4 regions of the Streptomyces sp. NPDC056161 genome follow, and region 3 is predicted to be linked to each of the others. Evidence: riboswitches for the same ligand, from Rfam matches in the RefSeq annotation. Region 3 holds a riboswitch; each other region holds the start of a gene.
What was found. Region 3 has a riboswitch for cyclic di-AMP ahead of ACFC09_RS19905 (transglycosylase SLT domain-containing protein). Riboswitches for the same ligand answer to the same signal wherever they lie in the genome.

Region 1: another riboswitch for cyclic di-AMP. It lies ahead of ACFC09_RS38270 (C40 family peptidase); the one in region 3 lies ahead of ACFC09_RS19905 (transglycosylase SLT domain-containing protein).
Region 2: another riboswitch for cyclic di-AMP. It lies ahead of ACFC09_RS15820 (M23 family metallopeptidase); the one in region 3 lies ahead of ACFC09_RS19905 (transglycosylase SLT domain-containing protein).
Region 4: another riboswitch for cyclic di-AMP. It lies ahead of ACFC09_RS45200 (peptidoglycan DD-metalloendopeptidase family protein); the one in region 3 lies ahead of ACFC09_RS19905 (transglycosylase SLT domain-containing protein).

Annotation. Positions count from the first base shown of each region.
Region 1 is NZ_JBHJUV010000061.1:32,486-39,478, forward strand. It holds gene ACFC09_RS38260 (ATP-dependent Clp protease proteolytic subunit) at 1-382, shown strand, start outside; gene ACFC09_RS38265 (hypothetical protein) at 390-698, shown strand; cyclic di-AMP (ydaO/yuaA leader) riboswitch at 1,038-1,249, shown strand; gene ACFC09_RS38270 (C40 family peptidase) at 1,252-1,725, shown strand; gene ACFC09_RS38275 (LysE family translocator) at 1,797-2,414, opposite strand; gene ACFC09_RS38280 (LysR family transcriptional regulator) at 2,602-3,516, shown strand; gene ACFC09_RS38285 (ATP-binding protein) at 3,520-3,978, opposite strand; gene ACFC09_RS38290 (helix-turn-helix domain-containing protein) at 4,192-5,052, shown strand; gene ACFC09_RS38295 (DUF397 domain-containing protein) at 5,062-5,286, shown strand; gene ACFC09_RS38300 (8-amino-7-oxononanoate synthase) at 5,369-6,496, opposite strand; gene bioB (biotin synthase BioB) at 6,644-6,993, shown strand, end outside.
Region 2 is NZ_JBHJUV010000014.1:163,035-170,027, reverse strand. It holds gene ACFC09_RS15825 (aldo/keto reductase) at 1-805, opposite strand, end outside; gene ACFC09_RS15820 (M23 family metallopeptidase) at 932-1,975, opposite strand; cyclic di-AMP (ydaO/yuaA leader) riboswitch at 1,983-2,142, opposite strand; tRNA gene ACFC09_RS15815 (tRNA-Met) at 2,466-2,539, opposite strand; gene ACFC09_RS15810 (dihydrofolate reductase family protein) at 2,698-3,828, opposite strand; gene ACFC09_RS15805 (DHA2 family efflux MFS transporter permease subunit) at 4,180-5,598, opposite strand; gene ACFC09_RS15800 (NADPH-dependent FMN reductase) at 5,611-6,255, opposite strand; gene ACFC09_RS15795 (TetR/AcrR family transcriptional regulator) at 6,420-6,993, shown strand, end outside.
Region 3 is NZ_JBHJUV010000020.1:16,716-23,708, reverse strand. It holds gene ACFC09_RS19915 (NAD(P)-binding domain-containing protein) at 1-720, shown strand, start outside; gene ACFC09_RS19910 (HAD family hydrolase) at 938-1,744, shown strand; gene ACFC09_RS19905 (transglycosylase SLT domain-containing protein) at 1,796-2,302, opposite strand; cyclic di-AMP (ydaO/yuaA leader) riboswitch at 2,305-2,479, opposite strand; partial or broken gene ACFC09_RS19900 (hypothetical protein) at 3,271-3,880, opposite strand; gene ACFC09_RS19895 (polyprenyl synthetase family protein) at 4,087-5,097, shown strand; gene ACFC09_RS19890 (outer membrane lipoprotein carrier protein LolA) at 5,484-6,716, shown strand; gene ACFC09_RS19885 (ABC transporter ATP-binding protein) at 6,749-6,993, shown strand, end outside.
Region 4 is NZ_JBHJUV010000113.1:1,710-8,702, reverse strand. It holds gene ACFC09_RS45225 (aspartate aminotransferase family protein) at 1-940, shown strand, start outside; gene ACFC09_RS45220 (helix-turn-helix domain-containing protein) at 1,012-1,611, shown strand; gene ACFC09_RS45215 (DUF6126 family protein) at 1,608-1,730, shown strand; gene ACFC09_RS45210 (tyrosine-protein phosphatase) at 1,767-2,564, opposite strand; gene ACFC09_RS45205 (alpha-galactosidase) at 2,737-4,809, shown strand; cyclic di-AMP (ydaO/yuaA leader) riboswitch at 5,089-5,248, shown strand; gene ACFC09_RS45200 (peptidoglycan DD-metalloendopeptidase family protein) at 5,253-6,161, shown strand; gene ACFC09_RS45195 (SGNH/GDSL hydrolase family protein) at 6,345-6,993, shown strand, end outside.

The sequences.
Region 1 (6,993 bases), on a different contig from region 3:
CGACACCATGCGGTACCTCGCCTGCGACGTGGACACCCTCTGCCTCGGGCAGGCAGGCTCCGCGGCGGCCGTGCTGCTCGCGGCCGGCACGCCCGGCAAGCGGCTCGCCCTGCCGGGCGTACGGCTGCTGCTTCGGCAACCGTCACTGCCGCGGCCGGTACAGGGCCGGCCCAGCGACCTCGTCATCGAGGCCGAGGAGCTGACGCGCGTCCGCGCCCTCCAGGAGGAGATCCTGGCCCGCCATACGGGACGCACCCCTCGGCGGATCCACGAGGATCTGGAGCGGGACCTGATCCTGGACGCCCAAGGCGCACTGGAGTACGGCCTGGTGGACCACATCGTCCGCAGCCGCGGGGCCACGCGCACGCCGGACGCCGGGTGAGCCGCGGATGCTGCCGCCGGAACTTCCGCCGCTGCCCTCCCTGACCCGCGCAGAGGGCGAACTGATCGACCGCTGCCTCGAAGCGGTCGACCTGCTGGGCCGGATCAACCCGGCGCACGGCGCGGACACCTACCCCGCGCCGCGGGCCGCCCAGGCGCTGGCGCGCACGGCGGTCGAGCTGCGGGACGCGCTCGCCCTGATGCACCTGCGGGGCGAGCGCGAACTGCACGCGGCGACGCCGGCGCGGGCGCTGCGCGTACTGGACGGCGAGCGGCGCACCGCCCGGGTCGCGCTGCCACCGGACGGCCCGGGGTGATGCGGGGTTCCCCGGACCCCGCGCGGTCCGCCACGTCGACGCGACGCCGGCGGCCGGGCTGAAACGACCCAACCGACGTACCCCTGTTCAGCGTAGGCAGAGGTCCCTTTTCGGGACCTCGAAGAGGGTGCGGGGCGCGTGGCCGACAGAGCCGCCGAAGTGCTCCCGTGCTGGTCCGAGGGCTCGTCGGCGTCTCGGCCAGGGACGGAATGGACCGCCGTCCACCCAAACAGGTGGGTGGTGAGCAAAGACACACATCGCCGGTTGCATTGGGATTTTCTGACAGTTGTGAGTGAAGATCCCTGTCTGACGACAAGCCCCCGCCACACGGCGGGGCGGTCCGGGCGGACGCCGAGTCCTGCCGCCGCCCGGATGCCCGGTCGACAGGAGTGGATCGGCAGGAGTGGAGGACCCAGGCACGACGGGTCGCCGGGACGGACGCAGGTCCGGTCCGAGCGGCCCTTGGGGTGAAGCCGTGGCGACGCGGCCGGGCAACTTCGCCAGCCCGAATCCGACAGGTCATCCTTCACAGGCGGCTGACGAAGGGTTGTGCATGACTGCGCTCAATCGTGTCCCATCGCTGATGGCGCGGGCCGGTACGGCCTCGGCGCTCACCCTCGCCGCCGTGGGCGGCTCGATCGTGGCCCCTGGTCTGGCACCGGAGGCAGAGGCGGCCACCATGGGAGCCAGGGCCCTCAAGGTCGCGGCGTCCAAGAAGGGCTCCCCTTACAAGTGGGGGGCCACCGGCCCGCGCAGGTTCGACTGCTCCGGGCTCACGCTGTACTCGTTCAAGAAGGCGGGCAAGGCCCTGCCGCGTACGGCGGCCCAGCAGTACAACAAGACGCGCCACATCTCGGTCAAGAGCCGCAAGGCCGGAGACCTGGTGTTCTTCCATGTGGGTTCCAGCGTCTACCACGTCGGCATCTACGCAGGTAAGGGGAAGATCTGGCACGCCCCGAAGACCGGGGACGTGGTGCGGCTGGAAAAGATCTGGACCAGGCGAGTCTGGTACGGACGGGTGAACTGAACCGGTCCGAGGGGATGCCGGCCCCTGGCGTGCCGTCATCCCCTCGGCGCCCGCCCACGGCTGAGCCGGCATCAGGACAGCAGCGGTTCGAGGAGCAGGACCGCACCGAGGGCCGCCAGGGCCAGTCCCGTGCCCGCGCCGAGGGCCAGCGCGGCACGTGGCTCGCGCAGCCACCGGCCCAGCCGGTCCACCAGCAGCGCGACCGCCGGGAACCACACCAGGGTCAGTCCGATCACGATCAGCGCCAGCAGCAGCGTCCTGGGCAGCGCCGGGCCGTCCCGCGGCACGAACTGGGGCAGCAGGCTGAGGAAGGTCAGTGAGACCTTGGGGTTGAGGGCGTTGGTGACGAACCCCTGCCGCAGCGGATGCGCGGCCGACGGCGGTGGCGGCCCGGCTTCCGCGGCGGGGCGGCGCAGGGACCACAGGGTCCGTGCGCCGAGGTACAGGACGTAGGCCCCGCCGAGCAGTTGCAGCGCGCGGAACAGCGGGGGCACCGCCACCAGGACCGCCGCGACCCCCGCGACCACAAGCGTCGTGTGCACGAGCAGCCCGCCCGCGATGCCGAGCGCGCAGGCGACGCCGTGCCGGCGGGAGACGAGCGCGTTGCGTACGACGACGGTGAAGTCGGCGCCCGGCAGGGCGACCATGCCGGCGGCGATCCCGGTGAAGGCGATGAGCTGACCGTCCATGGCACCAGCCTGCCGTGCACATGCCCTCAGCAGGTATTTCGGATCCCCTGGGTTATCCTTAAGCGTTTCTTCAGGCTGGATACCTTCCGGGCCCGCCGCCTCCCCGCACCGGCTCCTCTTTCGGACCGCGCGGCGCTTCTTCAGTCAGGCACTTCTTCAGTCAGGCACTTCTCCGGGCAGGCAGGGCATGTACGACCCGACACGACTGGCCGCGCTGGTCGCGGTGGCGGAGGCGGGGTCCATCACACGCGCCGCCGAACGGCTCGGTTACACGCCGCCCGCCCTCTCCCAGCAGTTGGCGAAGCTGGAGCGGGAGGCGGGCGCCGCTCTGCTGGTCCGGCACCACCGCGGCGCACGGCTGACCGACGCGGGCGAGCTGCTGGTGGCGCGGGCCCGCCGGATCCTCGACGAACTGGACCGCGCCCGGCACGAGCTGGCCCGGCTGACCGGCCTGGCGGGAGGCACGCTCCGGCTCGGCACGTTCCCGACCGCCGGTATCCATCTGCTGCCCCCGGTCCTCGCCGCGTTCCGCCGGGCCCATCCGGACGTGGAGCTGTCGGTCGCCGACCACGACCCGCCGCACGGGGTGACGGCCGTCGCGGCCGGTGCGGTGGACCTCGCGCTGACGCACGCCTACCACCCGGCCGAGCCCTTCCCGGTGCCGTCCTCGGTGCGGCTGGAGCCGGTACTGGTGGAGGAACTGGTCCTGGTGACCGCCCCGGGGCACGCCCTGAGCGACGGCGCCGCACGGCTGCCGCTGTCCGCACTCGCCGGGCAGCCGCTGATCAGCATGGCCCCGGACCATCCGGCCCGGCGGGGCGTGGAGTCCCTGCTGGCCGCGGCTGGGGCCACGCCGTCCGTGCTGGTGCCGACCCCCGGGTACGCGGTGGTGTGCGCGCTGGTCAGCGCCGGGCTCGGGGTGGCCGTCGTACCCGAGATGGTGGCGCGCACGGCGGTCACGCCGGTCGGGGTGCGGGCGCTGGAGGGGGGCGAGATGCGCCGTACGATCCTGGTCGCCCACCGCGCGGACGAGGTGGCGCCGGCGGCGGATGCCTTCCGGGCGCTGCTGCGCGGGGCGTTCGGCCGTGCGCACCAGGTGTGACCGCTACGGTTCCTGCTGTCCCACCGCCGTCACCGGCTGTGCCGGCACGGTGAAGGGCAGTTCGACGGAGATGGTCTTGCCGCCCTCGCGGGTGGGGCGGACGTGCAGCTTGCCGCCGCATTCGGCGGTGAGCCAGCGGATGATGACCATGCCGCGGCCGTTGTCCTGCTGGACGGCCGCGGGGAGTCTCTTCGGGAAGCGCGGATGGCTGTCGGTGACACCGATGCGCAGGTGTTCGTCACGGTCGAGCACCAGGTCCACCGTGAAGGTGGGTGACTGGCCGAAAGTGTGCTGTACGGCGTTGGTGGCGAGTTCGGAGACGATGAGCCGGACCGTGTCGCCGATGTCCGTGTCCGGTGCCATGCCCCACTCCGCGAGGGTGCCCATCACATGGCAGCGGGCAGCGGAGACCGAGGCGGGGTCGCTCGGCAGAGTGACGGATACTTCCAGATGGTCTGCCATGGCGATCTCGCCCCTTTCCCACGGGACCGCAGTCCGACATGGAGCGGATGGTTCGAGTACGGTCCCGGACTGGTGCTTCGTCGCCAGACTGCCATTACCGCGTCGGTCACGAGGGTCGATCCACCAAGATATGCATATATCTGTCGCTCGAAGCGGTGAACTCTGCGACGGCAGAGCGTATTTGGGCGGCTCGTAAGGAGTAAGGAGTAGCCCATGCAGCACGGTCCCGCGGTGCGCCGCCGGAAACTGGGCGCCGAACTGCGTGCACTGCGCACCGGCACGGGTCTCACAAGCGGTGAGGCGGCCCGGCTGGTGGGTTGGCACCAGTCGAAAGTGAGTCGCGTCGAGACGGGCGCCAGTGGCGTGAAACCGACCGATGTGCGCTTACTGCTCGACGCCTACGGTGTGACGGACACCCAGCTGCGGGAGTTGCTCCTGGTGCTGGCGGGGTCCGAGAACGTCGGCGGCCGGCACCACTGGTGGCACGCCTACCGCGGGGTGCTGCCGCCCACCTACCGCGACTTCATCAGCCTGGAGTCGCAGGCCAGCCGGATGCGCACGCTGGAGACATCGGTGGTCCCGGGGCTGCTGCAGACGCCCGAGTACGCCCGCGCGGTGACCCGGGCGGCGGTGGAGGGCCTCGCCGAGGACCGGCTGGACACGCTGGTGGAGGTGCGGCTGGCCCGGCAGGACGTGCTGCGCTCCCAGCCGCCGCTGGAGCTGAGCGCCGTACTGGACGAGGCGGTGCTGCGCCGCGAGGTCGGCGGTCCCGACGTCATGGCCCGGCAACTGGAACGGCTCATGGAAGCGGCACGCCTGCCCCAGGTGAGGCTCCAGGTGCTGCCGCTCGCCGCCGGAGCGCACATCGGGATCACCGGCCCTTTCGTTATCTTCTCATTTCCGAACACATCTGATCTGGATGTTGTTGTTCTCGACCATTTGACGAGTAGCCTCTACCTGGAGCGGAAAGAAGACCTCCAGGCATACACAGATGCCTTCAACACCCTTCAGTTCCACGCTCTTTCCCCCGAGGACTCGTTGGATTACATCGCCGGGATAGGTGACGGCCCGTAAGGAGGCACCATGACTGCACTGCCTCGGAACGTACCTTCCACTTCCGAACTGTCCGCTGTGCACTGGCTGCGCAGCAGCTACAGCACGGGCGCCAACAACTGCGTGGAGGCGGCGCGGCCGTGCTCCGGTCCGTGGACCGGACTGCTCGCCGTGCGCGACTCCAAGGACCCGACCGGACCCGCGCTGCTCTTCTCCCCCGGGAGCTGGGCGGGTTTCGTCGCCGCACTGCGTTGACCCCCCTACCCCACTGTCCGATCGATTCCTGACCGAATCCGATCGTTTCCGCCCCGGCGGCGCACGGCCGTGTCACGCCGACTCATGGTCGCGCCTCGCCGATCACCCGGACAGCGCATGCGACATCGGCCCCGGAGAGGTCCGCACGGGCGGTCAGCCTGAGCCGTGAGACACCGTCGGGCACGGAAGGAGGACGGAAGCAGCCCACGGCCAGGCCCGCCGCACGGCAGTCCGCCGCCCAGCGGACGGCACCCTCCGGGGACGGCGCACGCACCGAGACGACCGCGGCGTCCGGACGGACCGCCTCAAGGCCCACCGCGGTCAGCCGCGCGTACAACTCGGCCGCGACCGCACGCGCGCGTGCGGCACGTTCGGGTTCGCGCCGCAGCACGCGCAGGGCCGCGAGCGCCGCGCCCGCCGCCGCGGGCGCGAGGGCCGTGTCGAAGATGAACGTACGGGCCGAGTTGACCAGATGGTCGACGACCCGCGCGGGACCGAGTACGGCGCCGCCCTGGCTGCCCAGTGACTTGGACAGCGTGACCGTGGCGACGACGTCATCGGCGCCCGCGAGACCGGCGGCGTCCAGGGCTCCCCGGCCGCCCTCCCCCAGCACACCGAACCCGTGGGCGTCGTCCGCCAGCAGCCCGGCGCCCTGCTCCCGGCACGCCTCGGCGAGGGCGGCGAGCGGCGCGGCGTCCCCGTCGACCGAGAAGACCGTGTCGGAGACGACCAGCGCGGACCCCGCGTGCGTGTCCAGTGCCTTGCGCACCCCGTCCGGGTCGGCGTGTGCGACCACCCGGGTGACACCGCGCGCCAGCCGGCAGCCGTCGATGAGGGAGGCGTGGTTGCCCGCGTCGGAGACGATCAGGGAGCCGTGCGGCGCCAGCGCGGTGACCGCGGCGAGATTGGCGGCGTACCCGGAGGAGAAGACCAGCGCCGCCTCGAAGCCGCAGAAGGCGGCCAGCTCACGCTCCAGTTCGGCATGCAGCTCGGTGGTGCCGGTGACCAGCCGGGAACCGGTGGCGCCGCCGCCCCAGGCATGCGCCGCGCCGGCGGCACCCGCGGCGACCTCCGGGTGCCGGGCCAGTCCCAGGTAGTCGTTGCCCGCGAGGTCGAGGAGGGGCGAGTCGGCGGGGCGGGGCCGCAAGGTGCGGACGAGTCCGGCCCGGCGGCGCAGCCGCGCCTGCTCGTCGATCCAGCCGAACGTCATGGCCCCTCCGGTGATTTTGTAGGCAGTGGACAGACACTAGCCGGACGATCAGCCACCCACTGTGTGGCAATACCCCTACATCGAATGGCCTCCGTTGTACGAACCCTCCTTGGCCTGGGGTGGCGCCACAGGGCAGGATCGGGCCTCATGGACCTCCTGAACACGCTGGTGGACAAGGGCCTGCGGCGCGAGCCGCCGACCCGGGACGAGGCTCTCGCCGTGCTCGCCACCACCGACGACGACCTGCTCGACGTGGTGGCCGCGGCCGGCAAGGTGCGCCGGCACTGGTTCGGCCGGCGCGTCAAACTCAACTATCTGGTCAACCTCAAGTCCGGGCTGTGTCCCGAGGACTGCTCGTACTGCTCGCAGCGGCTCGGCTCGACGGCCGGCATCCTGAAGTACACCTGGCTGGGGTCCGACGAGGCGTCCGAGGCCGCCGCGGCGGGTCTGGCCGGCGGTGCCAAGCGGGTCTGCCTGGTGGCCAGCGGCCGGGGCCC
Region 2 (6,993 bases), on a different contig from region 3:
CCAGGGCCACAGTGGGGACGGCGACACCGTGGGCCGCGGCGACCTCGTCCAGGGCCGCGAGGACCCGCTGACCTCGCTCGGTCTCCGCGAGCTGGGCCGCGTTCCCGCCGCGCCCGCTGTCCACCGTCGCACCGGGGCGGTACTTGCCCGTGAGGAAGCCGGCGGCCAGGCCGAAGTACGGCAGGACCCCGAGACCGGCGCGGGCGGCGACGTCCCGCAGGGGACCCTCGTAGGTGTCGCGCGAGACCAGGTTGTAGTGCGGCTGGAGCGCCACGTACCGGGCCAGGCCCTCGCGGTCGGAGAAGTCCAGGGACTCCTGGAGCCGTTCCGCGCTGATGTTGGACGCGGCGATGTGCCGCACCTTGCCGGCCCGCACCAGTTCGTCGAGCGCGCCGATGATCTCCTCGACCGGCACTTCGGGCTTGTCGAAGTGCGTGTAGTAGAGGTCGATGTAGTCGGTCTTCAGCCGGCGCAGCGAGGCGTCCGCCGCGGCCTTGATGTTGGCCGCGGACAGGCCCGGGAATTCGGGGTGCTGGCTGACCTTGGAGGCGATCAGGACGTCGTCACGGTTTCCGCGTGCCGTGAGCCAGTTGCCGATGACCGTCTCGGACTCGCCGCCCTTGTTCCCCTCGATCCATGCCGTGTACGCGTCGGCGGTGTCGATGAGGTTGCCGCCGGCCGCCGTGTAGGCGTCCAGGACGGCGAAGGACGTCGGCTCGTCGGCGGTCCAGCCGAAGACGTTGCCGCCGAGGACGAGCGGGAAGATGTCCAGGTCGGAGGAGCCGAGTTTGTGTAGGGAAGTCATGTTCACCTTCAACGCACTCGTCGGAGGTCACGATTCCGTCGGCGGGCGCAAAGACCCCGTAAACACCTGACCGGCAGCCCTGGCGTCGGGGGGATGCCGTCAGGACCGCCGGGGATCAGGGGTGGGTCAGGGGGTGAGGCCCTTGCCGCGCAGCCAGGTCATCGGGTCGATGCCGCTGGCCTGGCCGCCCGGGTGGACCTCCAGGTGGAGGTGCGGGCCGGTGACGTTGCCGGTGGCGCCCACGCGGCCGATGACGTCCCCGGTGGTGACCTTCTGTCCGACGCTCACGTTGATCGACGACTGGTGGCAGAACCAGAGTTCGGTGCCGTCGTCGAGGGTGAGGATCGTGCGGTAGCCGTAGGAGCCGGCCCAGCCCGCCTCGGTGATCGTGCCGCTGTGGATGGCCTTGATCAGCGTGCCCGTGGGGGCGGCGAAGTCGAGACCGGTGTGGTAGCCGGAGGACCACATGGAGCCCGGCTGGCCGAAGGTACCGGTGATCGTGTACGAGGGGGTCGGCAGCGTGAACTGCTTGGCCAGCGCGGCCAGGCGCTCCTCCTCGGCCTTCTTCTTGGCGGCGGCCTCCGCCTTCTCCTTGGCGGCGGCGGCCTTGGCCGCGGCCTCCTTCTCCGCCTTGGCTGCCGCGTCGGCGGCCTGCTTGTCGGCGGCGGACACGGCGGCGGCGACGGCCTTGGTGTGGGCCTGGTCCTGCTGCTGCTCGGCCTGGGCCATGATGCGGTTGCGCAGCACCTCACCGGCGTCGGTGGTGCCGTCGGCGCTGTCGGCCTCGGTCACGCCGACGCTGCTCAGGGCGGTCGTGGAGCCCTTGGAGGGCTGCGCGGAGGAGTCGTCGCCCAGCAGGGAGCCGACGGAGGGCAGGTCGGGCATGGAGATGGACACCGGGGGCTTGCCGGTGTTGGCGCTGGCCATGCCGCCCGCGCCGACGGCGGCGATGACGCCGACGCCGAGGACCGTGGAACTGCGGGCGAGTCCGCCGCGCTGCTTGGCCACGCGGTGCCGGCCGCGTATCGGGCGGACGGAGTCCTCGGTGGGGTTCCATTCCCCCCAGGTGCCCTGGCCCTCGTCGGCGCCGTAGCCGCCGTAGGCAAAGGTCTCGGTGCCGTACTGGTTGGGCGCGTAGGGGGCTTCGGGGGCAGGCCGATTGGACGCCACTCGGGCGTACTCCTTTCCTTCCTCCGCCTACCGGGTTAGCTGACGGGTTCGGAGCAGGAAGGTCTCCTACGCGCGTATACCAGCCGTGTCTCCACGGTGGTGTCCGCGTGATTCACCCCAAGGTGGTGGTTCCCCGGTTCCCTTGCGGGATTCGGCGCGTGCGCACGGAGCCGCCTCTGGTGACGGCTGGGACGACCGCGCTGCGTTATCGAACGTTAATAGACTCGGCGGCCAGATTCCAAGCCGTTCGGCTTGATCCTTAACGCGATCGGGCGCGGACTTAGCGGTCATGACCGGCGAAAATCGGGCGACTTGACCTCGGCCGCATGGAAAGTCCGAAGACCCGGCGGACTTGACGGTGTTTCAGTTGTTATGCGGAGGGAGGTCGCCCGATCACCCGCCGTGACAATGATCAAGGGGCGATGCGCGGGTCGGTGAAAACACTCAGGGCCGGAATCCTAGGAATGGGATTCCGGCCCTGGGCCTTCAGTAGCGGGGACAGGATTTGAACCTGCGACCTCTGGGTTATGAGCCCAGCGAGCTACCGAGCTGCTCCACCCCGCGTCGGTGATGACAACTATACGCCATGCGCAGGGCAGCGAACGCACACTCGCCGGTTCGGCTCCCGCCCGGCCGAGCGGATGGCCCTCGGCCTCCCGCTCGGCCGAGCAGAAGGCCGATCGGCTCCCGCCCGGTCGCACAGGGGGCGGTGCGGCTCCCGCTCAGTCGAGCAGATGGCGGTTCGGCTCCTTGGCCGCCGCCTCGTACTCGGGCAGTACGACGACGTCGGCGCCCGCGGCCGTCAGCAGCCCGCTCCCGTCGGCCCCCGCCACGAACGTGTCGGGCTCCCGCCAGGCGGTGACCACCCGCCGCACCCCCGCGTCCAGGATCAGCCGCGCGCAGGGGGCGGGGCGCGAGGCCCGCCGGGCGCACGGCTCCAGGCTGCTGTAGACGGTCGCCGAGGCCAGCCGTGGATCCGCCGGGTCGGTCTTGGCGAGCGCGGCCTCCTCCGCGTGGACCACGGGGTCGTCCGCCTCCCGGGAGAACCCGCGGGCCAGCTCCGTACCGTCCGCGGCCACCACCACCGCGCCCACGCTGAACGCGGTCCGCGAGGGCGGGCACAGCGCCGCCAGTTCGCAGGCGATCCGCATCCAGTGCCGGTCCGCGGCGGCGGCCGTCCGACCGGTTCCGGGCGCGGTCGGCTCGTAGCGCAGCAGCACGACGTCGTCGATCCGCCGGGTCTCCAGCAGCCTGAGGCGTCCGCGCTGGTACTCCCCCGGCCCGAACAGCCGGGGCGCCCCGGGGTCCCCGACCAGCAGCGGCGCGACGACGAGCTGGAGTTCGTCGGCGAGGCCCTGCCGGAGCAACTGGGTGTGGACGGTCCCGCCGCCCTCGACCATCAGCCGCCGCACCCCGCGCTCGGTGTGCAGGTGCCCGAGGAGCGCCCGCCAGTCGAGGCCGGGGCCCAGCGGGACGATGTCGGCCGCGAGTCCGGCGCGCCGGGCCCGCTCGGCGCCCCCGTCCGTCGTGTAGAGGACCTTCTCGCCGCCGGTGTGCCAGAACCTGGCGTCCGGGTCGAGGTCGCCCGAACCGCTGACGGCGACCTTGAGCGGGTACTCCGGACGGCCGGCCGCGAGCCGGGCGGCCCGCCGTTCGGCCGCGTCGACCAGGAGCCGGGGGTTGTCGGCGCGGATCGTGCCCGCGCCGATCAGGATCGCGTCGACGGACGCCCGCACCGCGTCGACCCGGTCGAAGTCGGCCGGGGAGGAGAGCAGGAGCCGCTCGGGGCCGGTGTCGTCCAGACAGCCGTCGAGGGAGACGGCGGCGGACAGCAGGACGTACGGGAAGGGCATCTGCGTGCTCCAGTGGGAGACGTGCGGCTGGGCGGCCGGGCGATCGGTCCGGGCGGGCGATCGGTCCGGGCGGGCGATCGGTCCGGGCGGCGGGACACGGGGCCGGGGTCTGGGGTCTGGGGTCTGGGGTCTGGGGTCCGGGCCTGGGTCTGGGTCTGGGGACCAGGGTCTGGGGATCGGGGGCTGGGGATCGGGGCTTGTTTCACGACGGGCTTGCTTCAAGGTTGAAGCAAAATTACACGGGCCACCTGCCGACCCACGGGTCCGGCCGCCGCGGGAGCGGTCACGGCCGCGGGTCACCGCCTCGATCTCCGCCACCGGCGCGGTCACGGCCGCGGGTCACCGCCTCGGTCACCGCCGCCGTCCCGGCAGCAGCCGCGCGGGCAGCAGCGCCAGGGCGAGCAGGGCCGCCGCGACGGCGTACGCGGTCCGGAAACCCGCCGGGTCCGGGCCGACGGCGCCCAGCACCACCGTGAGCAGCGCCGTCCCCACGGAGGCCCACAACTGCGAGTTGATGCTCAGCGCCGTGCTCGCCGCGGCCACCCGGTCGTTCGGCAGGTCGCGGGTGGCCGCGGTCATCGTGGGCATCAGCACCATGCCCGTGCCGACGCCCATCACCGCGGCCGCGGCCACGACCCGCCAGAGCGGCACGCCGTCCTCGCCGACCTGAAGGGCGGTCAGCGCCATGCCGAGCGCGCCCACCGCCGTCCCGGCGGCGACCATGCGCCGGGGCGGGACCCGGTCGACGATCCGGGCCGCCACCTGCATCGTCGTACCGACGGCGAGCCCGACGGGGATGCCCAGCAGCCCGGTGTCCGTCGCGCTGACGCCCTGCTGCTGCTGCCAGTAGAGCGGCCCGAGCAGGGCCGAGCCGAAGTAACCGCAGGTGAACAGGGCGAGGGTGGCGATCCCGGCGGCGAACGTGCGGTCGCGCAGCAGCCGCAGGTCCAGCAGGGGTGCGCGGACCGTCAGCGCCCGGCGTACGAAGGCGGCGGCCAGCACCACGCCCGCCAGGGCGGGCACCAGCGCTCCCGGCGCGGCGAAGTCACCCCGCTCGCCGCCCCGCGCGAGCCCGAACAGCAGCAGGGCCAGGCCCGGGGAGAGCATCAGCAGGCCGGGGACGTCCAGGGCGGGCGCCGCCGCCCGGCGCGGTACGTCGGCCGGCAGCAGCCTGACGGCGAGCACCAGGGCGAGCACCCCGACGGGCAGGTTGACCAGGAAGATCCAGTGCCAGGACGCGACGTCGACGAGCCAGCCGCCGAGCACCGGCCCGGCCACCGGGCCGACCAGGACGGGCAGCCCGAGCAGCGCCATCGACCGGCCGAGCCGCGCACGGTCCGCGACGCGCATGACCATCGCCATCCCGACCGGCATCAGCAGCCCGCCGCCCAGCCCCTGCACCGCGCGGAAGGCGATCAGGCCGGCCGCGTCCCGGGCGCAGGCAGCGAGCAGCGAGCCGAGTGTGAACAGGACGAGCGCGGTCAGATAGGTGCGCCGGGCGCCGACGCGGCCCATCGCCCACGCGGCCACCGGGATGACGGCGGCGAGCGCCAGGGTGTACGCGGTCGCCGTCCACTGGATCGTCTCCAGCGGCGCGCCGAACGACTCCGAGAGGCTGCGCAGCGCGACGTTGACGATCGTCATGTCGAGCACCGACATCATGGAGCCGGTGATGACGACGGCGAGGATCCGGCGGAGCGCGGTGCCGTCCGGCGCGGCGTCGGCCGGAGCGGCGCGGGAGGGCACCTGGCCGGCCTCGGACGCTGTCATGCCGACCCGCCCTCAGCCCGCGTAGGGCAGGTCGGCGCGGGCGGTCCGCAACGCCCGTCCCCACCAGGAGAGCTGACCGAGCATGCCTTTCGCGGCGCCCGTGCACACGGCCGCGTCGCGTGGTGTGCCGTCCTCGCCGAGCCCCGACCAGGGGCCGTGCAGGCTGACCGAGTCACGCATCGTCACCGCGTGCAACTCGGCGAAGACCAGGCGCAGTTGCTCGACCGCGCGCAGGCCGCCGCCGATGCCGCCGTACGAGACGAAGCCGACCGGCTTGGCCTGCCACTGCGCGTGGTGCCAGTCGATGAAGTTCTTCAGCGCGGCCGGGAAGCTGTGGTTGTACTCGGGGGTGACGACGACGAAGGCGTCGGCGTCGGCCATGCGCGGTGAGACGTCCGCCAGCGCGGCGACCGCCTCGTCGCTCGGCGTGCCGCCCCAGTCGGGCATGACCAGCGGCAGGCCGAGGCCGGCGAGGTCGACGACGTCGAGGTCGAAACCGGCGTCGGTGGCGACGGCACCGGTGAACCACTCGGCGACGGCCCGGCCCTGGCGTCCCGTGCGGACGCTGCCGACGACGACGGCGAGGCGGAGCGGTGACTCGTCGGACGCGTCTCGACGGACGGTCGCGGGCGCGACGGCTGACGTGGGTACGGGCATGGGTGTCCCCCTCTGGGTGGCCTACCGGTGGCCCGCATCGGGCCGCCCTCCGGTAAAGTACAACGGGCGTTGTAAAACTACAACGCCCGTTGTACTTCGGTGGCCACGCCCCGGCGGTCGTGCGCCACCGGCGGTACGCCCCATCCACCCCGAGGAGGCGGCGCGTGGGCAGCAGCAACGAGGCCCGGCTGGAACAGGCGCGGCGCGAGGTCCCGCCGCGCAGGCTGGCGAAGCAGATCGCCCTCGCGAGCGCGTCCTGCCCGGTCTTCGGCCGCGAGGGCTACACCCGTGCCTCCGTCGACGCGCTGGCGGCGGCGGCCGGCGTCTCCACGCGGACGCTCTACAACCACTTCCCCGGCGGCAAGGCGGACCTGTTCCGCACGGTCGTCACCTGGACCTCGACCGAGGTGCGGGACGCCCAGCTCGACCGCCTGCACGCCGTGCTGGACCCGGGGCGCCCGCCCCGCCCGGAGGACCTGGAACGCGACCTGGTCGCCCTGGCCCGCGCCTTCATCGACCTCATGACCGAGTTCCCCGACCACTTCGCCCTGGTCCGCCATATCCACGCCGAGGCCGACCACGTACCCGCCGACGTCCTGGCGGCCTGGCAGGACGCGGGCCCGGTGCCGGTCGGCCGCGCCCTGGCCGACGCCATGGCGGCCCTCGCCGAGGCGGGGCTGATCGACGTGCACGGGGACGCGGCCCTGGCCGGGGCCCACTTCACGGCCCTGATCTCCC
Region 3 (6,993 bases):
CCCGCCCCGACCGGCCCGGTGTCCCACAGCTGCCAGCACCACGACCTCACCCGGTTCGCCGGCCAGGAGCTGATCGTCGTGGGCGCCGGCCAGTCCGCGCTGGAGACGGCGGCGCTGGCGGCCGAGGCGGGCGCGCGGGTACGGGTGGTCGCGCGGCGCCGCGTCGGCTTCGGCGCCCCTCCATGGCGTCAGCCGCGGCTGCGCCCCGGGTCACCGTTCGGCCGAGCCTGGTCGCTGTGGGCCCTCAGCCACTACCCGCAGCCCTACCGCTACCTCCCTGCCCGCACCCGGCACTATCTGGTCCGCCGGGTGCTCGGCCCGCTCGGCGCCTGGTGGCTGCGGGACCGCTTCGAGGGCAAGGTGCGGGTCGAGGAGATCGACCGTGTCCTGGGTGCGGAAGCCCTCGACGGGGCCCCGGTTCTCACGGTCCGTACCCGTGCCGGTGCCACCGGCCGACTGGTGGCCGACCACGTCATCGCGGCGACCGGCTACCGCGTCGACATAGCTGCGATGGGCTTCCTGGCCCATGGGCTTCGCACCCGGCTGACCGTCAGCCGCGGCACTCCGAAGCTCGGCCCGGGATACGTCTCCTCGGTCCCCGGCCTCTACTTCACCGGCCTGCCCGCCGCGGCCTCCTACGGACCGGTGATGCGCTTCGTGTGCGGCACCGAGTTCGCCTCCCCGCGTCTGGCCAGACACCTGGTGGCGGCCCACGGCTGAGACGGCCGCCGCCTCCGCGTCACGACTGCACAGGGGGAAGGGTCGCTGAACGTACGGGAGACGGGCGCGAGGGCGCGAAGAAGGGGAGTGGGAGGAGGAGAAGGGGAGCGGGAGGAGAAGAAGGGGCGTGGGAAGAGGAGACGGACGCCACGGCGCGGCGAGGAGGGGCGGGAAGCGGACGTGAGTCGGAGCGGCGCGCTGTCCGTATTCTCGGATCATGGCCGCTCCTCCCGCATTCTCACTCGTCGCCACCGACCTCGACGGGACGCTCCTGCGTGGTGACGACACCCTCTCCGACCGGTCCCTCGCCGCGCTCGCGCGCGTGGCGCGGGCCGGTGCCCGGCACCTGGTGGTCACCGGGCGCCCCGCGCCGCGGGTACGGCCGCTGCTCGACAGACTCGGCGGCGAGGGGCTCGCGGTGTGCGGACAGGGCGCGCAGTTGTACGACGCCGGCGCGGACCGCCTGCTGTGGTCGGTCACCCTGGACCGGGAGTTGGCCGAGACCGCGCTCGGCAAGATCGAGGCCGAGGTGGGGGAGGTGTACGCGGCCGTCGACCAGGACGGGGTGGACGGGCTCACGCTCATCGAACCCGGGTATCTGATGCCGCATCCGACGCTGCCCGCGGTACGCGTCGAGCGGCGCGATGATCTGTGGTGCGCGCCCATCAGCAAGGTTCTGGTGCGGCATCCGGCGCTGTCCGACGACGAGTTGGCGACGACGGCGCGCGCGGTCGTGGGCTCCCTGGCGAACGTCACGATGTCGGGGCCGGGGACAGTGGAGTTGCAGCCGTGCGGCATCACCAAGGCCACCGGTCTGGCGCTGGCCGCGGAGCACCTGCGACTGGGCGCGGACCGGGCCGTCGCCTTCGGCGACATGCCGAACGACATCCCGATGTTCCGGTGGGCCGCCTACGGGGTGGCGATGGGGGGAGCACACCCCGAACTCAAGGCGGTGGCCGACGAGATCACGACGTCGAACGAGGACGACGGCGTGGCCGTCGTCCTCGAACGACTGTTTCCGTGAACGCCGCGAACGGTTCTTCCGCGAACGGTTCTTCGGTGAGCGGCGGGTCCGTCAGTAGGCGCTGTTGACGTTGTCGATCGAGCCGTAGCGGTGGGCGGCGTAGTTGCACGCGGCCGTTATGTTGGCGACGGGGTCGTAGATGTCGTTGGACGTGCCCGCGACGTGGTAGGCCCGGAACGTCGGGTCGATCACCTGGAGCAGGCCCTTGGACGGGATGCCCTTGGCCGCGTTGGAGTCCCAGAGGTTGATGGCACGGGGGTTGCCCGAGGACTCGCGGATGATGTTGCGGTAGATGCCGTTGTAGGTGCCCGGGATCTTGTTGCGCGCCATGACGGCGAGCGACTCGCGGATCCAGCCGTCGAGGTTGTTCGTGTATCCGGCCGTCGTCAGGGCCGTCGTGGTCCCGCTGACGGCCGTCGTGGTCGCGGTGGTGGCCGCGTGGGCGCCGGCGGCGCCGATAAGAGGCAGGGCGAGTACGGCGGCGCCCGTGCCGGCCACCGCGAGGGTGCGAGCGAGGCGGTTGACGCGGTGACGGCGGTGCTGAGCGGCAGCAGACATGGTGTTCCTCTCCGGCGCCTGCGAGGTGAGCTGTCGGGTTCGGGCGGGGGAGATGCCCGGCCGGCCGCCACATGGCGACTCGGCTTCACCCCTAGCCGTTCCGGTCGGCTGTGCCGTCCGGCCCGGCGACTTACCTGGGTCCCCCGCTCCTGCCGTGCGAATTTGTGTTCGTCGATGGGTCGCGACGGGTGGCGGCAGGATTCGGCGTCCACCCGACTGGCCCGGAAGCTATGCGACCGCACATGCCGGAAACAAGTACCGGATTCATAGCTCATGCCGATTGACTGCGGGATGAGGGGTATGACCGGTAGATCCTTTGCGACTGCCAACGGTCAACTGGGCGACTGGGAACGGCGGGTTGAGGGTGCGGTCCGGGCGCCGACACGCCGTCGCGTGTGACTCAAATCACCCGTCTCGGGCTCGAAGTGCATTAAGCACCAAGAGGAATTGAGGTGGCAATGGCGGCAAAACGGTCACTTCACCCCATGGTCCCCGGAATTACCTTTTCTCGTGCCCGGCGGAAGGCCGCCTCGGCGCCTGTCGTGCAGATCGCCTTGTCGGCGGGGTGGAAGTGGCTTGCGTCACAGGTGAACCCCCGGGTGGGCCCGGACCGCGGTGTCCCGCGTGGATCCGGTCGGTGCAGGCGGAACGGCGGGTCCGAGCGGGTGCGTGCACGGGCCGACGCGGGGCGCGCCCGACGATCGTGTGTGTCTCCGGTGCGGCATCGCACTACTCCGGACGGTCTGAACTATCCGAATGGTCCGAATCATCCTGATTGTGCGGGCCGTTCGAGTACACCCGCTCGCCGGTGCGGCACGGAGTGACTTCCTTCCGCCTTTCTTCCGCCTGCCTTTCGTCTCCCTTCTGTCTCCCCTGCACCTTCCTTCCGCCTGGAGCCTGTGCGCGAGGTATGTCACCCGGGGGACGGCCAGGCGGGCTCGCCGACCGGGCGGCCTTGGAGGAAGTGCGGTCTCCTTGAGGAAGTCGACGGCCGGTCCGGGTGACGGGCCGTGGTCGGGGTACTGGTGCGACCAGGGGCCGATCAGCCGCGCGGACACGGTCGTGGGGCAGAGGCTCGACCAGACGGAGGACGGTGTCGTGGTACGGGACGTGTCAGCAGCCCACCGCCGGCCCTGCCGCCTTGGTGGCACCGCGTGCCGCGGCCTCACCGGTAGGGCTGTACGTTTCGCTGCCGCTGCCGCTGCCGCTGCCGCTGCCGCTGCCGCTGTCCGCGCCGCCGGACCCGCACCCGCCGGCACCCCCTCGCTGTTGCCGTACCCGTGCGCGTCGACCCGGACGGACGTATGGCCGTGTCCCGCGTGCCAGGGGTGCCGCCGGGCGTCGCGTGGCGCGGTCCGTCGGAGAGCCGGTCCGGGGCGCATTCGCCGAGGTGGGCCGGTACGGATCGGCCGTCGGTGGGCGCCGCACGCGCGTATCGGTGGGCGCCACGCGCGCGTGCAGAAGTGTCCCGTCAGTGTCCCGTCGGCCAGAGGGGATCCGGAGGTCTGTGTGAGCGGTTTCGTGGGGGAGCGACGTGCGGATGTGCCCGGTCTGCGTTCCGAGGCAGTAGCGGGGCAAAAGATGTCATATCCCGCCAGCTCCATAAATATCGGGTTGTATCAACTGGTCAGCAACATACCGGCCGTGATCCGGTACCGCCCGGCCTGGGCCGTGGGCGCTATCGGTGATCGAAACCTGACCGGATACGCTGACTTGAGTGATGGCGCCGACCTATCGACACACCGTGTAACCGCCAGCAGACACCAGCAGACAGGAGACCCCTCGTGACCGTCGTCGGGCCGTTCGGGCTGAGCGTGCGGGACCAGGCTCTGGAAGCCGATGTCCAGGCCGGATTGGCGGCTGTCGAGGAAGGCTTGCTCGAAGCCACCAAGAGCGAGGTCCCGTTCATCACAGGGGCCGCACAGCACCTGGTGCGGGCGGGCGGCAAACGTTTCCGCCCCCTGCTCGTGATGCTCGCGGCACAGTTCGGCGATCCGTACGCACCCGGGGTCGTACCGTCCGCGGTGGTGGTGGAGCTGACCCATCTGGCGACGCTGTACCACGACGACGTGATGGACGAGGCCGCCGTACGCCGCGGGGTGGACAGCGCGAACACCCGCTGGGGCAACTCGGTCGCGGTCCTGACCGGGGACTTCCTTTTCGCCCGTGCCTCGCAGATCCTCGCCGACCTCGGTCCGGAGGCGGTGCGGGTGCAGGCCATCGCGTTCGAGAGGCTGGTCACCGGGCAGATCCTGGAGACGGCCGGGCCCTCGGACGGCCGGGACCCGGTCGAGCACTACCTGGACGTGCTCAGCGGCAAGACGGGGTCGCTGGTCGCCGTGTCGTGCCGGTTCGGCGCGATGATGTCGGGCGCCGACGACACGGTCGTGGACATGCTCACCCAGTACGGTGAGCGGCTGGGCGTCGCCTTCCAGCTCGCCGACGACGTACTGGACATCGCGTCGGACTCGCACGAGTCCGGCAAGACCCCGGGCACGGACCTGCGGGAGGGCATCGCCACGCTCCCCGTGCTGCGGCTGCGGGAGCGGGCGGCGCGGCTGGGGCTGCCCGAGGACATCGCGCTGTGCGAGCTGCTGGACTCCGATCTGTCCGACGACGGCCGGCACGCGCAGGCGCTGGCCGCCCTCCGGGCGCACCCGGCGCTGGAGCAGGCCCGGCGGGACACCGTGCGGTATGCGGAGGAGGCTCGGGCGGTGCTCGCCCCGCTGCCGGAGGGCGACTCCAAGGCGGCCCTGCTGGAGCTGTGCGACGCCGTGGTGCACCGGGCGGGATAGCCCGTGGCACCCGTGGTGCACCGGGCGGGATGGCCCGTGGCACCCGTGGTGCACCGGGCGGGATGGCCCGTGGCACCCGTGGTGCACCGGGCGGCGCCGGGAACCCTAGGGGCCGGGCCCCCTAAGGGACAAGATCCCACCAGGTCGGGACCGCTCCGGCAGACCGGAACCCCTACGGGACGGGGGGAGGCGTCCGCTCTCCCCGTCATACCGGAGGTGTACAGGGACTTGCCTCTGCGGGTTGACGCATCCGCGCGGCGGATTTGGTCAGATGGAAGCCACGGACATCACCACTCCTCACCGTTTCGGGTGAGAATGGCGGCTCAGGGTGGGAACAGTGCAACAGTGCGAAGAAGGCCGCCGCCGACGACGGAGGTAAGCCACACATGGCACGGTACGAATCCGATTCCGATGACAACTCGGGGGCAGCGGAGACCGGGGCACTGCGCTCCGGCCGACGCAAGGCCGCTCGCTACGGCGTCCCGGTCGCGGTAGTGGGCGTGACGGCGGCGACCATCGGACTGGTCCCGGCACTCGCCGACTCCGGTGACCCCAGTCTGCCGAAGATCACCGCACAGCAGCTCATAGAGAAGATCGCGAAGTCGGACGTCCAGCAACTGTCCGGCACGGTGAAGGTCAGCACCGACCTGGGCCTGCCCGACCTGGGTGGTCTGGAGAACAGCCTGGCCTCGGGCGCCGCGCCCTCCGGCTCGGGCTCCTCCGCCGACCCGACGTCCAAGCTCACCGAGCTGGCCTCGGGGACGCACACTCTGCGGGTCGCCGCCGACGGCCCGGACCGGCAGAAGCTGTCCCTGATACAGAGCGCGGCCGAATACAGCCTGATCCACAACGGCAAGGACGTCTGGGGCTACGACAGCAAGTCGAACGAGGTCTACCACGGCAGCGTGGGCCAGGACGGGGCGGAGCACAAGGACGAGGCGCCGGCCACGCCCAAGGACTTCGCCGACGAGGCCCTGAAGTCGGTGGACGACACCACGTCGGTGACCGTCGACGGGACCATGCGGGTCGCGGGCCGGGACGCCTACAAGCTGCTCGTCAAGCCGAAGCAGTCCGGCACCACGGTCGGCGCGATCAGCATCGCGGTGGACGCGAAGACCGGCATGCCGCTGAAGTTCACGCTGACCGCGGCGAGCGGCGGCGCCGCGGTCGTCGACGCGGGCTTCACCCAGGTCAGCTTCGCCAAGCCGGCCGCCTCGACCTTCGACTTCACCCCGCCGAAGGGCGCCACGGTCACCGAGGGCGACAAGTCCCCCCAGGGGGTCAATTCCCCCGACGGCGTCAAGTCCGCCGAGGTCCCGGGGGCGAAGTCCGATCACGACCTCGCCAAGGGCTCCGAGGACCACAAGGTCCTCGGCAAGGGCTGGAACTCCATCGCGGTCTTCGACACCGGAGCGCGCGGCGGCGTGCCGTCCGGTTCCGCCGGCGGCGACCTGGGCGGCTTCCTCGGCTCGCTCGGCGACCAGGTCAGCGGCAAGTTCGGCAAGGGCACGGTGTACTCCACCCGCCTGGTCAACGCCCTGATCACGGACGACGGCAAGGTGTACGTCGGCGCCGTGACCAAGGACGCCCTGGTGAAGGCGGCGGACTCGGCCCCGTAGGCACGCTGCGGCACGACGAATCGAGGGAGCCGATGGACGAAGCGTCCGCCACCGGGCGCAGGACGGCGCGGGAGCCGGGAGACGCGGGGCCGAGCGTCATCGACACCCGCGGCCTGACCAAGCGCTACCGCGGCGGACAGCTCGCCGTCGACGGTCTCGACCTGACCGTCCCGGCGGGCAGCGTCTTCGGCTTCCTCGGTCCGAACGGCTCGGGCAAGACCACCACCATCCGCATGCTGATGGGCCTCATCGAGCCGACCTCCGGCACGGCGCGGGT
Region 4 (6,993 bases), on a different contig from region 3:
GCACGCGTTCCACGGCCTGACCACCGGGTCCCTGTCGGTCAACGGCGAGAAGGGCTTCCGGGACGGCTTCGCCCCGCTGCTGCCCGACACGGCCGTGCCCCTCGGCGACCTCGACGCCCTGTCCCGGGAACTGGCCAAGGGCGACGTCGCCGCGCTGGTCGTCGAGCCGATCCAGGGCAAGGGCGTGCACGAGGCGCCGCCCGGCTATCTGCGCGCCGCGCAGGACCTGCTGCACAAGCACAAGGCGCTGCTCATCGCGGACGAGGTGCAGACGGGACTCGGCCGGACCGGGGACTTCTACGCGTACCAGCACGAGGACGGCGTCGAGCCGGACCTGGTGTGCGTGGCCAAGGCGCTCTCCGGCGGCTATGTGCCGGTCGGCGCCACCCTCGGCAAGGACTGGATCTTCAAGAAGGTCTACTCGTCCATGGACCGGGTCCTGGTCCACTCGGCGAGCTTCGGTGCCAACGCGCAGGCGATGGCGGCGGGTCTGGCCGTGCTGTCGGTGATGGAGGACGAGCAGATCGTCGCCCGTGCGCGCAGGACGGGGGACCAGCTGAGGTCCCGGCTGGCCGCGCTCATCGACAAGTACGAACTGCTCGCCGATGTCCGCGGCCGGGGTCTGATGGTCGGCATCGAGTTCGGCCGGCCCAGTTCGCTGAAACTGCGCAGCCGCTGGACCATGTTGCAGGCCGCGCGCAAGGGCCTGTTCGCGCAGATGGTGGTGGTCCCGCTGCTCCAGCGGCACCGGATCCTGACCCAGGTCTCCGGTGACCACCTGGAGGTGATCAAGCTGATTCCGCCGCTGGTCGTCGACGAGGCCGACGTCGACCGGTTCGTCGACGCCTTCACCGCCGTCATGGACGACGCGCACAGCGGCGGTGGTCTGATGTGGGACTTCGGTAAGACGCTGATCAAGCAGGCGGTCGCCAACCGGTGACCGAACCGCCCGCGGTTTGCCTCTGAGGCAAGAAATTTGCCGATGAGGCAAATCTGCGGCTCAATGGAGTCATGAGCTCCTCCGAAGCCGAGTTGCCCGCCGTAGCGCCGCAGCTCCGCTCGTTGCGCCGCCGGACCGGCCTCACGCTGGAGTCGGCGGCGCGTTCCGCCGGGTTGTCGCCCGCCCATCTCTCCCGGCTGGAGACCGGGCAGCGCCAGCCGTCGCTGCCGCTGCTCCTGGCACTCGCCCGCATCTACGGTACGACGGTCTCGGAACTGCTCGGTGAGACCGTGGCCGACCGGGACGCCGTCGTGCGCGCCGCCGACATGGAGCCGACCCACGCGGGCGGCTGGACGTACTGGCAGGCCGGCGCACCGGGCCGCGGGATGCAGGCCCTGCGCGTCCGGGTGCCGCACGGCTCGCAGGGCGACATCGTGCGCGTGCACCCCGGCGAGGAGTGGCTGTACGTACTCCAGGGGCGGCTCGGGCTGCGCCTCGGGGACACCGCGCATCTCCTCGCGCCCGGTGACAGCGCACACTTCGACTCGCTGACCCCGCACCGCCTCGCCGCCGAGGACGACGACGGGGTGGAACTGCTGTTCGTCCACACCCTGCTGCAAAGTCCCACGGCCGCACTGTGCCTGGGCCCGATCACTGGAGAGTCGCGATGACCGACATGGAGGAGAAGTTCCCGCGCGCCCTGTGGATCCGGCTGATCGTCTACCTCGTCGCCGGACACCTCCTGGCCGGCTTCATCTTTCTGCTGTTCGAGGTGGGCGCCAAGGGGTGAGCCGGCTGTCGGCCTGGTGCAGAGCGGCGCTCCCCGTCAGCCGAGCAGGCGCTCGCGCAACCGCTCCCGGGTCCGCGGTGCCAGGCCCAGCCCCTGTTCCAGGTAGGCGTCGACGCCGCCCCAGGTCCGCTCGACGGTCTCGAAGGCGGCCGTGAGGTACTCGGCGCGGGCGTCGAACAGCGGGCTGAGCAACTCCATGACCTCGGGGGTGTAGGCCGACTCGGCGCTGCCGCTGCGCCGCACCCGGTAGCGGCGGTGCGTGGCGTTCGACTTCAGGTAGTCGGCCAGGATCGCCTCGCGCTCCACGCCCAGGGCGAGCAGCGTCACGGCTATGGACAGGCCCGCGCGGTCCTTGCCGGCCGCGCAGTGCATCAGGACCGGCACGCTGTCCTCGGCCAGCGCGTGCAGCACCCGGGAGTGCTCGGCGGTGCGCTGTTCGATGATCGCGCGGTAGGAGACGACCATCCGCCGCGCGGCCTTGCCGTCACCGAGGATCGTGCGCAGCTGGTCGAGGTCGCCGTCCCGGACCATCGTCCAGAACTCGGCGCCGTCCGCCGGGTCGGTCAGGGGCAGGTTGACGTTGCGCACGCCGGGCAGTTCGACGTCCGGCCCTTCCAGCCGCTGGTCGGCCGCGTTGCGGAAGTCGAAGACGGTGTGCAGGCCCAGGGCGGACAGGAACGCGGCGTCGGACTTGGTGGCGTGTGCCAGGTGGCCGCTGCGGAACAGCACCCCGTACCGCACCCGCCGTCCGTCCTCGGCCGGGAGCCCGCCCACGTCACGGAAGTTGCGCACGCCGGCCAGCTCGGGTTCGGTCGACGGGACCTGCTGCGTCACGGGGGGCTCCTCCCGGTCGGAGCCCGTCGGCGCTTCTCGTCGACGGGCACGCTGTCGACCATACGACAAGCTTTTCCCGGGCCACGAGATGTCCACAGGCGTTGCCACCGGGGCCCGCGGCCCTTGATGATGTTGAGGCGTGAGTGGATCTGTGGGCTCCTGTGAGGTTTCGATGGTGGACATCGCCGAGGACGGCCGTACGTGGTTGCTGAGCGGCCCGAACAGCAGTTATGCGCTGCACCTCACCGAGGCGGACGAACTGCTGCACCTGCACTGGGGTCCCGCCGTCGCGCTCGCCGACGCCGAGGCCCTGGCCGCCCGTCCGCTGCCCGGCTACCGGGGCTTCGAGTCGCCGCTCGACGGGCACGAGGAGTATCCGGTCGAAGGCGGCCCGCGCTTCGTGAGGCCCGCGCTGTCGGTCCGCACGGAGGAGCGCCGCGGCACCGAATGGGTCTTCGAGGGCCACGCGGCCGAGGACGGGGAACTGAGGCTGCGTTTCCGGGACGAGGGGCTGGTCATCACCCTCCACTACCGGATGCGCGGCGACGTCGTCGAGCGGTGGGTGGGCCTCGTGAACGAGGGCGGCACGCGGGTGGAGCTGCTGCGCGCGGACCCGGCCGCCTGGACCCTGCCCGACCGGGAGGGCTGGCGGCTGTCCGAGCTGCACGGCCGCTGGGCCGCCGAGTCGCGGCTGACCAGCGGTCCGCTGACCTACGGTGAGAAGGTCATCGGCAGCCGGCGCGGTCACACCGGACACCAGTACCTGCCCTGGGTGGCGCTCGACACCGACGCCACCGAGGAGCGCGGCGAGGTGTACGGCTGCGCGCTCGGCTGGTCGGGTTCCTGGCGGATCGCCGTCGCCCAACTTCCGGACGCGCGTGTGCAGATCACCGGCGGCGCCGGGTACGACGACTCGGGCCTGCTGATGCTGGAGCCGGGGGAGTCGTACACCAGCCCCGTCTTCGCGGGACTGTGGAGCGACGGCGGCTTCGGTGGCGCGAGCCGCGCCTGGCACGCCTACCAGCGGGCGTACGTCGTCCCGGACGCGGACCGGGACAGGCCCGTGCTGTTCAACTCCTGGGAAGCCACGTTCTTCGACATCGCCGAGGACCAGCAGGCCGCGCTCGCCCGGCGCGCGGCGGAGATCGGCGTGGAACTGTTCGTGGTGGACGACGGCTGGTTCGGCGCCCGGACCAGCGACCGGGCCGGGCTGGGCGACTGGACGCCCAACCCCGACCGGTTCCCGCAGGGGCTGGCTCCACTGGCCGGCCAGGTGCACGCCCTCGGCATGCAGTTCGGCATCTGGGTCGAGCCGGAGATGGTCAACCCCGACAGCGAGCTGTATCGCGCGCATCCCGACTGGGTGCAGTACCAGGCGGGACGAAAGCGGACGGAACTGCGCAATCAGCTGGTCCTCAACCTCGCCCGCGAGGACGTCCAGGAGTACCTGTGGGAGCGGTTGGACACGCTGCTCTCCAGCGCCCCCATCGACTATGTGAAATGGGATTTCAACCGCTGCTTCACGGACGCGGGCTGGCCCGGGGAGGCGTACCCGCAGCGGTTGTGGGTCGACCATGTCCGCGCCCTGTACGCGCTGCTGGACCGGTTGCGCGCCGCCCATCCGGGCGTGGCCTTCGAGTCCTGCTCGGGCGGCGGCGGCCGCATCGACCTCGGGATCCTGAGCCGCACCGATCAGGTGTGGACCTCCGACAACACCGATCCGCTCGATCGGCTCGCCATCCAGCACGGTTTCAGTCAGATCCATCCCGCGCGGATCATGGCGGCCTGGGTCACCGACAGTCCGAACACACAGCTCAACGGCCGGGCCAGCAGTCTGCGCTTCCGTTTCGTCAGCTCCATGGCCGGCGTCCTCGGGGTCGGCGGCGACCTCGCCAAGTGGAGCGAGGAGGAACTGGCCGAGGCTCGGCAGTGGGTGAGCCTCTACAAGGAGATCCGGCCCGTGGTGCAGCACGGCGAGCTGTACCGACTGCGCCCTCCCGAGGGCGGTTTGAGCGCGGTGCAGTATCTGCGCGGGGACGAGACCGTCGTCCTGGCCTGGCTCCAGGCGCAGCGGTACGGCGAGCCCGTGCCGGCGGTGCGGTTGCGCGGGCTCGACCCGTCGGCGTCGTACGAATGCCGCGAAACGGGCGAAGTGCACCGTGGTGCCGTGCTGTTGCACCACGGGCTGCACACCGCGCTCCGTGGTGACCTGGACGCCACGGTCATCCGGCTGCGCCGCGTCTGACCCTTCTGCCGGAATTACGAGCTTATGCGGCCAGGGGGGTGAGGAGGGTCATATCGTGACGGTGGGTCGCCTGTCATGCTCACGTAATGCATGGTCCGGGCGGGCGAATTGGCCACGGCCACCCCGCTGACATGCACGGACGGTGACCGGGAATTCCCGTAATGGATCGAGTGAGACCTGTACGGGATGGAACGGGTCCTTGTCCGTTTGCGTCCCGCTCGCTTACGTTCGCCACCGATCCGGACGGACCGCCGAATCCTGCCGCCGCCCGGACACCGGACACACCACCCACCCGTGCACGGCAGGAGCGGGGGACCCACCAGGCACGACCGCCGGACCCGGTCTCCGGGACGGCAAGGGGTGAAGCCACGCCCCGCGCGCGGCCGGGCAGCTCCAGCCCGAACCCGACAGCTCACCTCGCAGGCGCCGGAGAGGAATGCGCCATGCCCGCGAAGGGAAAGCACCGACGTCCGAGGCCCCAGCGCCGCACCCGTTCCGTCGCCGTCGCCGTCGCCGGAACGAGCGGAGCCGCACTGGCCCTGCCGCTCATCGCAACCACCGCGGCGCACGCCGCGGCCCCCGGGGAGGCTCCCCGGTCCGTCGCCGAGAGGACCGTCAGGTCTGCCGGCGGCGCCGCCGAACAGCGACGCGCCGCCGAGGACTCCGCCGCCCGCACCTACGTGGTGCGGCCGGGCGACTGGCTCGCCAAGATCGCCGACGAGCAGCACGTCAACGGCGGCTGGCAGCGGATCTACCAGGACAACCGCCCGGCCATCGGCGGCAACCCGTCGCTGGTCCGCCCCGGTCTGAAACTCACCCTCGGCGGGTGGGCCGAGCCGGACACCCGCTCCGCGCAGCCGTCCCGGCTGTCCCGGTCCTCGTACGTGCCGGCGGCCGACGCCTCGGCCGGCCGGACGGACCGCACCGTCGGCACCGGCACCTCCACCGGCTACGGCCTCCCCGTCCTCGGCGCCAGGATCGGCACCGGCTACCACGTGGCGGGCGGCATGTGGTCCAGCGGCTACCACACCGGCGTGGACTTCGTCGTGCCGACCGGCACCTCGGTCAAGGCCGTCGCCGCGGGCACGGTCGTCGCCGCGGGCTGGGGCGGCGCCTACGGCAATCAGGTGGTCGTCAGGCTGGCCGACGGCTACTACGCGCAGTACGCCCACCTGTCCCAGCTGTCCGTCTCGGCCGGCCAGACCGTGACCGAGGGCCAGCAGATCGGCCTGTCCGGCGCGACCGGCAACGTGACCGGCCCGCACCTGCACTTCGAGATCCGTACCACGCCGGAGTACGGCTCGGACGTGGACCCGCTGGCCTACCTCCGCTCGCACGGCGTGGTCGTCTGACGGCGGTGGCGGAGCGGTTGACGCGGGAACGCGCCTGTTCCCCGGCCTATTCCCGCATTGGGAAACTCTTGGCGAGTGTCTTATCTCACCGTTCGTCAACCCCTTCCTACGATCGCGTAGGTCACATCGGAAGGTGAATCATGGCCCGACGTGGCAGACGATTCGAAGAGTGACAACACAGCGGTGATCGGGTCGTACGTGGCGGTGGGGGACAGCTTCACCGAGGGCGTCGGCGACCCCGGCCCTGACGGGGCGTTCGTCGGCTGGGCCGACCGGTTCGCGGTACTGCTCGCGGACCGTCGGCCCGAAGGCGGCTTCCGATACACGAATCTCGCGGTGCGCGGGAGGCTGCTCGACCAGATGGTGGCGGAGCAGGTCCCGCGGGCGGTCGAACTGGCGCCGGACCTCGTCTCGTTCTGCGCGGGAGGCAACGACATCCTGCGCCCCGGCACCGACCCCGACGAGGTGGCCGAGCGTTTCGAACGGGCCGTGGCCCGGCTCGCGGACGCGGCCGGCACGGTCCTGGTGACGACCGGCTTCGACACCCGTGGCGTACCCGTGCTGAAGCATCTGCGCGGCAGGATCGCCACCTACAACGGGCACGTCCGGGCCGTCGCCGACCGGTACGGCTGCCCGGTGCTCGACCTGTGGTCCCTGAAGGCCGTGCAGGACCGCAGGGCCTGGGACGACGACCGGCTGCACCTCTCACCCGAGGGACACACACGCGTCGCCCTGCGGGCCGGACAGGTCCTCGGCCTCGACGTCCCGGCCGACCCGGAACAGCCCTGGCCGCCGCTCCCGCCCCGCGGCACCTTGGAGGTGCGCCGCGACG